One region of the Caldalkalibacillus horti genome, then DNA from elsewhere that is predicted to be linked to it. Evidence: riboswitches for the same ligand, from Rfam matches in the RefSeq annotation. Region 1 holds a riboswitch; the other holds the start of a gene.
The links. A riboswitch is a leader RNA that binds a small molecule or an ion and turns the genes downstream of it on or off. The one in region 1 is predicted to bind S-adenosylmethionine.

Region 1 (6,104 bases):
CTTTCTCTGTATCTCTGCCACTCTCTAGCGAATCTGCTTTTCCCGACTTTCTAAACGGAAGGAATATGTTGCTCCTACTCCCTCTAAGCCTTGCTCTAGATCTCGAAGCAAATCCTCTGTGCTCTCAAGACCTACAGAAAGACGCAATAGTCCATCTGTAATTCCTCTTTTCTCCCTCTCTTTAGGAGACATTGCCGCGTGTGACATTTGTGCTGGATAAGATAGGATAGATTCGACTGCACCTAAGCTTACAGCAAACACAGGTAGTTGAACCCGCTCTACAAATTGTTTAACGGCTTCTTTGTTTTTAAGTGAAAATGAAAGGACCGCCCCCGCTGATTTAGCTTGCTGCTGTTGGATCGAGTAGCCTTCATGGGAGCGTAGTCCTGGATAATAAACCTGCTCGACCAAAGGATGCTGCTCAAGGAATGCTGCAATTTGATACGCACTTCTCGTAGATTGCTCCATTCTGACAGATAAGGTTTTTAATCCGCGTAATACGAGCCAGCAATCCTGAACTCCTAAAACGGCTCCGAATGAATTTTGAAGAAAATAAATTTGTTCAGCAAGCTCTTCATTCTTCACGACAATAAGTCCTGATATGACGTCACTATGGCCAGATATAAACTTAGTAGCACTATGGATAACCACATCTACCCCTAACTCCAACGGACGCTGTAGGACTGGTGTTAGAAAGGTATTGTCTACAAAGGTTAAGCAATCATACTTCTTAGCCAGTCGGACAATCGCCTTCAAATCAGTCACTTTAAGCAAAGGGTTAGATGGTGTTTCTATATATAACACCTTGGTGTTGGGCTTTATACTAGCTTCGACTTCGTCTACATTACTCATGTCTACAAAGCTATGCTCAATCCCAAATCGACTAAGGACCTTAGTAATCATTCTGTATGTTCCACCATATACATCATCACAAATTAAGACATGATCGCCTTTAGATAGTAAGAAGAAAGCAGTTGTAATAGCGGCCATACCTGAAGCAAAGGCAAAGCCTCTCGAACCACCTTCTAGCTCAGCTATCGTTTGCTCTAACGCTGCTCTAGTTGGATTACCTGAGCGAGCATAATCATATTCACCAGGCTGCTCCACATCCCATTGATGATAGGTAGAAGCGTGATAGATGGGTACACTGACCGCACCAGTATACTTCTCTATTTTATGATCATTGTGCAGGAGTTTTGTTTGAAAATCATACGTTTGCTTAGCCATGGATGTTAACCCCCTCATTCGTAAGCTCCAAGCTTAAGACCTGTGCTAATGCTTGCTGAATATCTCCTACTAAGTCCTCCACATGCTCTATACCTACGGAAAAGCGTAACAGCTTTTTACAAATTCCATTCTGAATTCTTGTTTCCTCTGGAATGTCTGCATGAGTTTGGGTGAATGGATACGTAATAAAGCTTTCTACACCACCTAAGCTTTCAGCAAAAGTAATCAGCTTGAGACTCCTTAAAAAAGGATCAACCCATTCACTACGCCTTAATCGAAAGGAAAGCATTCCTCCCTGACCAGGGTAGAGAATCTCTTCCACTGCCTCATGCTCACTTAACACTTGGGCTAGCCTCTTGGCGTTTGACGCATGAGCTTCTATTCTAAGGCTTAGCGTCTTCATTCCCTTAATGAGTAGCCAGGAGTCGAAGGGTGAAAGGACGGCACCAATTCCGTTATGATAAAGGGCAAGCTTTTCACAAAGCTCCTTTCCCTTGGCTACGATTAAACCAGCTAACACATCATTATGTCCCCCTAGATATTTCGTTGCACTATGGACAACAATATCCGCTCCTTCCTCAATTGGTCTTTGAAGAAGAGGGGTATAGAATGTATTGTCTACTATAAGTAAAACATCATGTTTCTTTGCTATCTGGCTAACCTCTCCAATATCAACGGTTTGCATTAACGGATTTGTAGGCGTTTCAATGAAAATAGCTTTTGTCTTAGCATTGATCCGACCTTCCAGTTCGGTCACATCTCTAGGGTCTACGTAATGAAACGTTAGTCCCCAATTGCGCCAGCCTTGCTCAAATAAACGGTACGTTCCTCCGTAAAGATCAAGAGAAGCAATAATCTCATCACCTTGCTCAAAAATGGAAAATAATGTGTGGATGGCAGCCATACCAGAGCTACAGGCAAAGCCTTGGTCTCCTGCTTCTAAATTGGCTATTCCTTCTTCTACAATTTGCCTGGTAGGATTACCTGTTCGGACGTAATCATACCCTGAGGATTGCCCAATCCCTTCATGACGATAAGCGGTGGACAAATGGATAGGGGGGTTAACGGCTCCAGTGCGTGGATCTTTACCATTACCTAGCTGGACTAGTTGGGTTCTACATCGATATTCCTCTTGTTTTTTACTCATTTTCAATAGCCTCCTAATTATTAGTCAATCCTTGTAGCTTTGCTTGTAAGAAGGCTTCAAAATATAAAAAGCCTTCTTCCAAAGAAGAAGGCGATGATTCCTAAAGATAAAAAGAGGAGTGTACGGAAGTGACAACTAGAGGAATCCTTTGATTGAACCTCTTTACATTGTCTTTTCTTTCCCTCTTTTATTAAAAATCGCTTCTTCTTATCTATCAAGCATGCACAAAAGGTTTGGTGAGTTGCTGCTATTATTTAAACAACACTACAACCTTTTAAGCTGCTTGCTGGAATTAGCACCTGGTCAACGTATTGACTGGTTGCTGAGGCTTCTACGGGCCAGTCCCTCCACCTCTCTGGATAAGAATGCTTAGAACACATATAGCTTTGCTACATAAACAGGTTCTAAACACTTTCTCATGATTATCAATATGATGCACAATCAAATATATGATAATTTTTAGATTATTCTCATCTTATACTATGTTCATTTGTTTATCAAGGTTATTTTTTCTTTTCTTAGCCTAGCTATGAGTTAAAGGCACCTGCTCCTTTAATCGACGATAGTCCATGGCGGCAATAGTTAAAGAGACAATAATAGCAAATAGGATCATAATACTTGTTAATTTCAGTCTAAAATTTGAGTTCATGTATCATCTCTCCGTTCTACTGCATCTTACTTGGAAACGTTATCAGCCTATATTAATTCTATGTTTTTTTCTTGTGTGAAGCAATTGTCTTTCTTACCCTGAAGACAAAATAAAACCGCCTTTACATGCTACGTAAAGACAGTTAGTTAATAAAGAAGTTAGGTTAAATTAGATTAGCTTAGAAAAAAGAGATAACGGGTTCTCAAGCATCCGTTTCATTTGATTCGTAAACTGTACAGCGGTAACCCCATCTGCTACTCGATGATCAAAGGACATGGAAAAATTCATCATTGAACGAATGACGATCTCTTTATTTCTGACAACTGGCATATCCTCAAGCTGATGAAAAGCCAACAAGGCGACCTCTGGATAATTAATAATAGGGGTAGCAAACATTCCACCTATAGGCCCTACATTGCTTATTGTGATTGTCCCTCCACGCAAATCACTGGCTTGCAGTTGATTATGCTGCGCTCGGTAAGTAAGCTGCTTCATTTGCTCATTAATATCAAAAATACTGAGATTTTCAGCATGGTGTAAGACAGGAACAATTAGTCCTTCGTCTGTATGAACGGCGATCCCAACATTCACATGAGACTCTATGCTAATTTCTCCTTTTTCCTCATTAAGCTTCGCATTAAAGATACGAAATTGGTCTAGACTCATCGCCAGTGCTTTAATAATAAAAGCCATGACTGACAACCGCTCTTGGTTGATATACTCTCCAGCTAGATTAGTAGATGAACCTTGCGTATCCTTATGGTACTGTTCTCTGAGCTCCTGAAGCTGAGTGAAATCTATTCGATCAAAGTGGGTAACATGCGGGATAGTTAGCATGGATTGACTCATTTTATGTGCTATTTGCTTACGCCTACCAGTAAAAGGGATAACTTCAGGCATGCTAGATGAAATGGTAGGTTCGAATGTGGTATCTGCATTTTTCTGTTGATGAGCAATAGTTGTTGTTGCTACTTCCCCAAAAGCTTCACTTTTGCCATGTTCACTAGCATATCTAGCGACATCATCAATGGTAATCCTTCCATATGGACCAGTTCCTTGGAGAGTTTCAATATTAATACCGTAATCTCTGGCCATTTTTCTAGTATATGGGGCCGCCTTTACATTTTTGAGTTGTGAAGGATGCTTGCTATTATCTTCTTTTACTGAAAGGTGTGTTGTCTCTAAAGGGACTTGCACTTCATCTTGAACTTCTGCCTGCACTTTGGCTCGTTCTTCGGCTTGTTCTTGACTGTGCTCCTCAATCTTAATTAAGGTACTTCCTACACGCATGACATCTCCGACTTGTACTAGGATTTCGACTACCTTACCCCCAACAGGAGCAGGTAGCTCTGCACACACCTTATCCGTTTGCACTTCTAGCACAGGCTGATCAGCTTGAATCCTGTCCCCAGGCTGTACTAGAATTCTGACAACCTCTCCTTCTGTCATGCCCTCTCCAATATCATGCAGCTTCATGTCAAACAAGTATATCCCTCCTTTTGATTAGCATCGCTTCACTCTTTCTCTCGTTTAAAACGTCATCACCTTAGCGATGCCCTTTTTAATTCGTTCAACAGAAGGAACATAATCATCCTCTAAAGCAAATAGTGGGACATGTACATCAAAGCCAGTCACACGTTCAATCGGCGCTCTAAGCGAAAATAAAGCTTGGTCATTGATCAAAGATATAATTTCTGCCCCTACTCCACCTGTCCTGTGCCCTTCATGCACGATAATCACTCTTCCCGTTTTTTCAACAGACTTTGTAATAGCCTCTTCATCCATTGGATAAAGTGTCCGCAAATCTAGTACATCTGCTTGTATCTGAGATTCCATAGCCATACTCTTAGCCGCTTCAAGGGCAGGGCGAACCATATTTCCCCAAGAGATGATTGTAACATCATCCCCTTCATGTAGCTTCTTTGCTTTTCCTAGCTCTACCGTATAGTGATCAAGAGGGACATCTTCTCTTTCTGCTCGATAGCTTTTCATAGGCTCTAAGAATAAGACGGGATCAGGGTCCTCAATACTTGCGATTAATAACCCTTTGGCATCATACGGGGAAGAAGGTGCCACCACTTTTAAGCCTGGAAGATGAACAAAAAATGACTCTGTGCTATCAGAATGTAGCTCCGGTGCCCGAATTCCTGCCCCATAAGGAGCCCGTATGACAAGCGGTGCTGAATACCTCCCTGATGTTCTAGTTCGAATACGTGAAGCATGGGCAACAATTTGCTCAAAGCCAGGGTAAATAAAACCTAGGAATTGTATTTCAGCTACAGGTTTAAAGCCATTCATCGCTAGACCTATACTAGCTCCAATAATGCCAGCTTCTGCTAAGGGGGTGTCCATAACCCTCGTTTCTCCGAATTCAGCAAGTAGCCCATCCGTTGCTCGAAACACTCCCCCATTCTGTCCTACATCCTCTCCCAAAACGAGAACCGTTTCATCCCGACGCATCATCGTACGTAAACCATCTGTTACCGCCTGAACCAATGTCATCGGAGCTGTTGATGTTTCATTCTGACTTGACTGGCTTGACATTCTTCCTATCGACTTCGCTTCCATACTCAAAGCTTACACCCCCTTCTCTTCAAAAGTCCTTTTCTGCTGTAATAGGCTTTGAGGTGCCTGGGCAAACACATGCTCAAACATATACGTAGGATCGGCAGGAGGTCTATCTTCCATTTCCATCACTGCTGTTTGAATCTCATCTTCGGCTTTCTTAGACTGCTCTTGGGCCCATAGCTCATCCCAATCATCATGCCTTTGCAGTAATTTCTCCAGACGGTCTAGTGGATCAAATTGTCTTCGAGCCTCACTGTCGCTCTGATCTCTATACTTCGTAGGATCATCAGCTGTTGTATGTGCACCATACCTCCAGGTTACCGCTTCAATTAAAGTTGGACCCTCTCCCTTTCTAGCACGCTCTAACGCTTCTTTGGTCACTTGATAAACAGCTAGGGCATCGTTACCATCCACACGAACTCCAGGCATATCATAAGCAATAGCCTTTTGAGCGATGGTTTTAGATCTCATTTGCTTGGAAACGGGAACACTAATTGCATAGCCATTGTTCTG
Region 2 (6,104 bases), on a different contig from region 1:
AGCAGGATAAATCGTTCCAGCTAACGCTGGATGGGCCATCACAGGAATGCGAACCTCCGGATGCTCCGTTATACGTTGCAGTGCATCATAGCCATACGCCAAAACATTAAATAGTAAGGCCGTAGCTCCTTGTTTTGTAGCATTTATTGCCTTATCTAGTAACTCTGTCGTTGGTCCAGTCAGATTTATAGCATATAAAACTTGTTGTCCTGTTTGCTCCTTTGCTCTTTGGGCAGCCTTCAGTCCAACCTCAAGCCTTTTTTCAAATGGAGTTAAAGGATTTTCAAACAGAATTTCATCATCCTTAATCATATCTACTCCACCTAATGCCTGCTGATAGAATTGCTCCTCTAAACTCTGTAGATCCTGACCGATACAGGACTTAAATATACTCATCAGTAATGGACGATCATACACTCCAAGCAGCTCACGAACACCATCAATACCAAACTTTGGACCAGAAAAAGCGTTAATAAAGGACTCCGGAAAATCCAAATCAAGTAGCTTTATTTTTCCGTCCATGGATAGCTTACCGAACACAGTAACTAAAAGAGCGGGAATATCATGGCTGAAATTAAGGGTTGGATATCCGATGCGAATGACAGCTGATCTTTCCTGTGCTGATCCGTCCTTTACCTCCTCCACAGAAATTACACGCCCTAAATGCTTTTTCATCTGCTCCTTTTGTGCCTGTGGTAGGTCAGTCCAAGAGCCTACCGTCAAACCAATCGCTATTTTCTCTGCTTTTTTCTCAAAATCTCCCTTGGCATCGAAGACTAGATACGTAGCAACCACTAGCTCTGTACTCATCAATTCCCCTCCCACATTAACAAAAAACCGTAAATTAAATTCACGTTTCTAGATAAAATCCATAGGTGATTTACTCTATGACAATGTAAAAAGAATTCATAGCCTCACATCAAAGAAATTAATTCTCATGTTACATGAAAGATTCCTAATTGTTCAACCCTTTTTATCGCTTCTCTTGCTCGATCCTCATCGGTCAATAGGCCTACCCGAACAAAGGCATCACCCTGCTGACCAAAGCCAATTCCCGGTGCAACTACAATATGAGCCTCCTCCAAAAGCAGATCGGCAAAGCTGGCTGACGTAAATCCAGTAGGAACAGGTAACCAAGCGAAAAAGGAGCCCTCTGAAGGAGTTGCCTTCCAGCCCATCTGATCTAGTTGTGCAAAAAAGGAATTGCGCCTGTTTTCGTACGTTTGGACCAGCTGTTCTACACAGCCCTGAGAGTCTAACAGGGCCGTTGCAGCAGCTGCCTGAATTCCTCCAAACAAACTGACAAATTGATGATCCTGTAGCAGATTAATTAAACGGATCATCTCTTTATTTCCTAGGGCAAAGCCCACACGCCAACCGGCCATATTGTAGGTTTTAGATAATGTGTAAATTTCTATACCCACTTCTTTCGCTCCAGGAGTCTGCAAAAAGCTAATGGGCTTCTTCCCATCAAAGCCAATCGCTCCATAAGCAAAGTCATGCACAACAGCAATCGAATGATCATAGGCTAGGTCCACCGTTTCACGGAAAAAATCTGCTGTCGCTACGGATGCCGTTGGATTATTCGGATAATTCAAGAACATAAGCTTAGCTTCATCCAGAGCCTCCTGCCCGATTTCCTTATAATCTGGTAAAAACTGATTTTCAGGTCGAAGTGGCATGTAAGACATCTTGGCCTCAGCTAGTGCTATTCCCGACCAATAATCCGGATAGCCTGGATCTGGAACCAGACACGAATCTCCTGGATTTAATAAACACTGACTAACCTCAATTAATCCAGATTTCCCACCAAATAATATGGCTACCTCCGTTTCAGGATCAATATCGACCTGATATTCTCTACGGTAAAATTCAGCAATAGCCTCCTTCAAAAATGGATAGCCTTGAAAGGGGGAATACTTGTGGTATAGCGGATTTTCTGCTGCTTCCTGTAACGCATTTACTATATGTGAAGGGGTTGGCAGATCCGGATTACCCTGCCCTAAATTAATCACATCACACCCTTGATTGACTTTGTTCTGCACCTTTGCTACTAGGCTAGCAAAGAATTGTGTAGGCAAAGCATCCATACGCTTTGCTGGTTGAATTTGAAAGCTCTTCCTCATTTGCTCACCTCTTTACTTTTCAACTATAGTCATTTTGAGAGAAATGTAAAGCAGAAAATGAAAAAGGAATAATTTTTAAAAAATTCATTGACAGATAACCTAGTCTCCATGTATGATGTTTTACAAAATACAAGTAAATAAATATTGCTATTCTTATCCAGAGAAGGCTGAGGGACTGGCCCGATGACGCCCGGCAACCGACCGTATACCACAACTACCGTGGTGCCACTTGTTGTAGAAAAGAATTGATTTACAAACAAGAGGTTCGTGAATACACACGAATATGGCACGGTGCTACATCCTGCAGGATTATTTAATCCTGAGAGATAAGAGTGCGGAACAGCTCATTAGCGCTTACGCCTCTTCCTCAGGAAGAGGCTTTTTATATGCTCAAATGTTTATATCGCTATTCGTTTTTTGGAAATTTTTCGTTTAGGGGGCTAAAAATATGGCTTATCGTGCATTATCAGAAGAAGAAGCAAAGGAATACGCTCTTGGTATCCCAGGGCTGTTTGAACAAGGAGCACAGCTAACCTCAAGAGAAATTGGAGACGGGAATCTTAATCTTGTTTTTCATCTACAGGATAAAAAGTCAGATCGTTCCGTTATTTTTAAGCAGGCACTACCCTATGCTCGTGTGGTAGGAGAATCCTGGCCGCTTTCCTTAGACAGAGCAAGGATTGAATCCGAAGCACTTCAGCTTCAGCATGAAATTTTACCTGGACTAGTACCAAAGGTATATCATTTCGATAAGGAGCTATCTTTAACGATTATGGAGGATTTGTCCGACCATATTATCCTACGCAAGGGACTCATTGAAGCGAAAACGTATCCGGAATTTGCTAAGCATATCGGACACTTTATCGCCCATACAACATTTTATCAGTCTGACTTTTTCTTAGCGCCAGAAGTAAAAAAGCAAAAGCTAGCCGAGTTTATCAATCCTGACCTGTGTAAAATAACAGAGGATCTTGTGTTCACAGACCCCTACTATAATGCTGAAAAAAATTCCTTTAATCCACTGATTGAGGAACAGGTTAAGGAGCTTTGGGTGAATCAAGAGCTAAAAGGTCAAGTAGCCCAATTAAAATACAAATTTCTAACCGCTACAGAAGCGTTAATTCATGGAGATTTACACACAGGAAGTATTTTTGTGACATCGGCAAGCACTAAAGTCATTGATCCTGAATTTGCTTATTTCGGACCAATAGGATTTGATATCGGCGCTGTCTTTGCTAACTTCGTCCTGAATTTTGCAGCTCAAGAGGTGCGTATTAAAAATGTGGAGCAACGAAATGTCTATCAGCAGTATCTGCTTGAATCTATTCATCAAATTTGGGACGTTTTCGAGCAGCAATTTACCCTGCTTAGCCTATCACAGGCTACTGATCCATCCCTTAGAAACGAGGCATTTGTTCAGCAATTTATTCAACAAGTTAAAGAGGATGCCTTAGGCTTTGCAGGATGTAAGGTTATCCGTAGAGTTGTCGGCTTAGCCCACGTAGCTGACTTAGATACTATAGTGGATGACACGGAAAGAGCTTACGCTGAGAAGCTTTCCTTATACGTAGGACAACAGCTCATTCTTCATCGCCAGAAGTGGGCTAAGGAACAATCGATTTCTGCACCTATACGATCATCATTTCAGCAATGGGAGGAAAAGCAGCATGACACAGCCACTCGCTTCGGTTCAGTGGGATAAAGAGCTAGACCAGCTTATCTTAATTGACCAAACAAGGCTACCAAGACATATTGAGTATCTGTTCATTCGTACCATTGAAGAGTCTTGGGAAGCTATTAAATCCTTACAGGTAAGAGGTGCTCCAGCCATTGGAATGACAGCAGCGTATGGCTTATATCTAGGTATCCGGCACGCACAAAACGCCAGTCGGAGGGAACTAGAACAGCTTATCACTGAGCAGGCAAGCTATTTAGCTAGCTCAAGACCCACCGCTATCAACCTAGTATGGGCACTTGAGCGAATCAAAACGAAAGCCTTTAACCACCCTGAGATTAGTCCTCCAGAACTAATCCAGCTAGTGTTAGAGGAAGCACGTCTTATTCAACAAGAGGATGAAAATGTTTGTCGATCCATCGGTGAACATGCCTTAACCCTCTTTGAGGATGGCATAGGGGTACTTACTCATTGTAATGCTGGTAGCTTAGCCACAGCAAGATATGGAACAGCAACGGCTCCCTTTTATTTAGCTCAGGAAAAGGGCTGGAATATCAAAGTTTATGCTGATGAGACACGCCCCGTTCTGCAAGGATCACGCTTGACTGCTTTTGAACTTCAGCAGGCGGGAATTGACGTTACATTGATATGCGATAATATGGCTGCTAGTGTCATGCAAAAGGGCTGGATTCAAGCCGTAATTGTAGGGACAGATCGTGTAGCAGCCAATGGTGATGTAGCAAATAAAATAGGAACATATGGGTTAGCTGTATTGGCTAAGGCCCACAATATTCCTTTTTATGTTGCTGCACCTCTTTCATCCATTGATCTAAATACAGAGCAAGGAGCAGACATTCCGATTGAGGAGCGTGAAGGAACTGAAATTACTCACATCTCTGAAATCCCTGTTGCTCCAGCGGGCATCCAAACCTTCAACCCAGCCTTTGATGTCACTCCTAGCCATTTGGTGACAGCCATTATAACGGAAAAAGGAATCGTCCGTGGAAACTATAAGCAAGGCTTAGCTGAGCTATTTCAAAACCATAACATTGTAGAGCTTCAGATAAATGAAGCAAAATGATTAATAGCTATGAATTAGAGTATTACGTAACATAAATAAGCACAAAAAAGTCACATGTTTTGACCCGAACATTTTGCAAAACATTTTAGGACATATTATAATAGAAGAAACAGTTTTTTTGCAGGAGGTTTATATAGTGGGTACTATAGTTATTTGCCTTATCGGTATTGCTTTTCTTGCCGTTATCTTTACAGCTGGATATGATGAGAAAACAAAAACAGACCAAGTGTAAAAGTATGTTTTAAAAGAAAAAGAGGGCTCTCAAAGTCAATGTTGATCTTGAGAAGCCCTTTTTATTTTGTCCTTTTTTATTTGATTCTTTTTTTGAATTTAGATTATATCTCTACCTTATCAATCTGCTGAGAATATTCCTTCTCTTCCTTTTAGCTTATCCAATAAATCTGAAAGGCTACCTCGATCATTGATAGGAAATTGTGGCTCCCCTCGATCAATAACATTTCCCTCGACTAAATAGGTTTTCACCCCTAGCTGACTAGCGATCATATCCTCCTGCATATCATTTCCAACCATAATACAATCCTCAGGATGTACCTGAATATCATCACAGATTGCTTGATAGTACGGTAAATGCGGCTTGGTAAAATGACTTTCCTCATACACTGTAACCTTTGCAAATGGAGCATCTAATACTCCCGCCCATTTCATCCTATGCTCGATAGCCACCTTAGGGAAAATGGGATTCGTAGCAATAGCAACCTTATATCCTGCCTCTACTGCCTCCTTAATAACAAGCTGTGCGACAGGAGATGGCTGTGAATGCTGAACCAAATCCGGAAAGCTTTCTGCGTAAAACGTATCAAAAACAGGCCAAATCTGTTCTTTTTTTAACGTTGTCAACCTTAAAAAAGCCTCCTCAAACACTTCCATATTCAAACGCTCTGGATCAGTGTTCGTCATAACCTCATGTGTAGCCTCCCACAAAGCTTTCGTGAATTGCTTTGGTTCAATAATCGGGGCTACTTTAACCGCCAACGCTTTCATATAATGCTCTACAAAATAACCCGTATCCATTGGCAACAAGGTTCCATCTAAATCGAACAGTATAGCTTTACTCATTACTTATTCCTCCCCTATATGAGCAGTCGTTTGGTAAAGCATTAAAAAACATGCATGCCTTACTCTAGACCTGGAAAATTGGTTTGACGTAATGCTTCGTAAACTAAAATGGCTGCCGTGTTTGATAAATTGAGGGAACGAACAT

Region 2: it holds a riboswitch for S-adenosylmethionine, as region 1 does, so the genes downstream of both, mtnK (S-methyl-5-thioribose kinase) here and J2S11_RS12805 (methionine biosynthesis PLP-dependent protein) in region 1, are expected to answer to the same signal.

What each region holds. Positions count from the first base shown of each region.
Region 1 is NZ_JAUSTY010000010.1:73,796-79,899, reverse strand. Features, by position in the region: gene metC (cystathionine beta-lyase) at 25-1,227, opposite strand; gene J2S11_RS12805 (methionine biosynthesis PLP-dependent protein) at 1,220-2,374, opposite strand; SAM riboswitch class I at 2,639-2,740, opposite strand; gene J2S11_RS12800 (hypothetical protein) at 2,898-3,023, opposite strand; gene J2S11_RS12795 (dihydrolipoamide acetyltransferase family protein) at 3,192-4,499, opposite strand; gene J2S11_RS12790 (alpha-ketoacid dehydrogenase subunit beta) at 4,554-5,567, opposite strand; gene pdhA (pyruvate dehydrogenase (acetyl-transferring) E1 component subunit alpha) at 5,601-6,104, opposite strand, start outside.
Region 2 is NZ_JAUSTY010000009.1:136,245-142,348, reverse strand. Features, by position in the region: gene J2S11_RS12215 (2,3-diketo-5-methylthiopentyl-1-phosphate enolase) at 1-810, opposite strand, end outside; gene J2S11_RS12210 (pyridoxal phosphate-dependent aminotransferase) at 936-2,126, opposite strand; SAM riboswitch class I at 2,277-2,459, shown strand; gene mtnK (S-methyl-5-thioribose kinase) at 2,575-3,828, shown strand; gene mtnA (S-methyl-5-thioribose-1-phosphate isomerase) at 3,794-4,882, shown strand; gene J2S11_RS12195 (HAD family hydrolase) at 5,234-5,959, opposite strand; gene trmL (tRNA (uridine(34)/cytosine(34)/5-carboxymethylaminomethyluridine(34)-2'-O)-methyltransferase TrmL) at 6,019-6,104, opposite strand, start outside.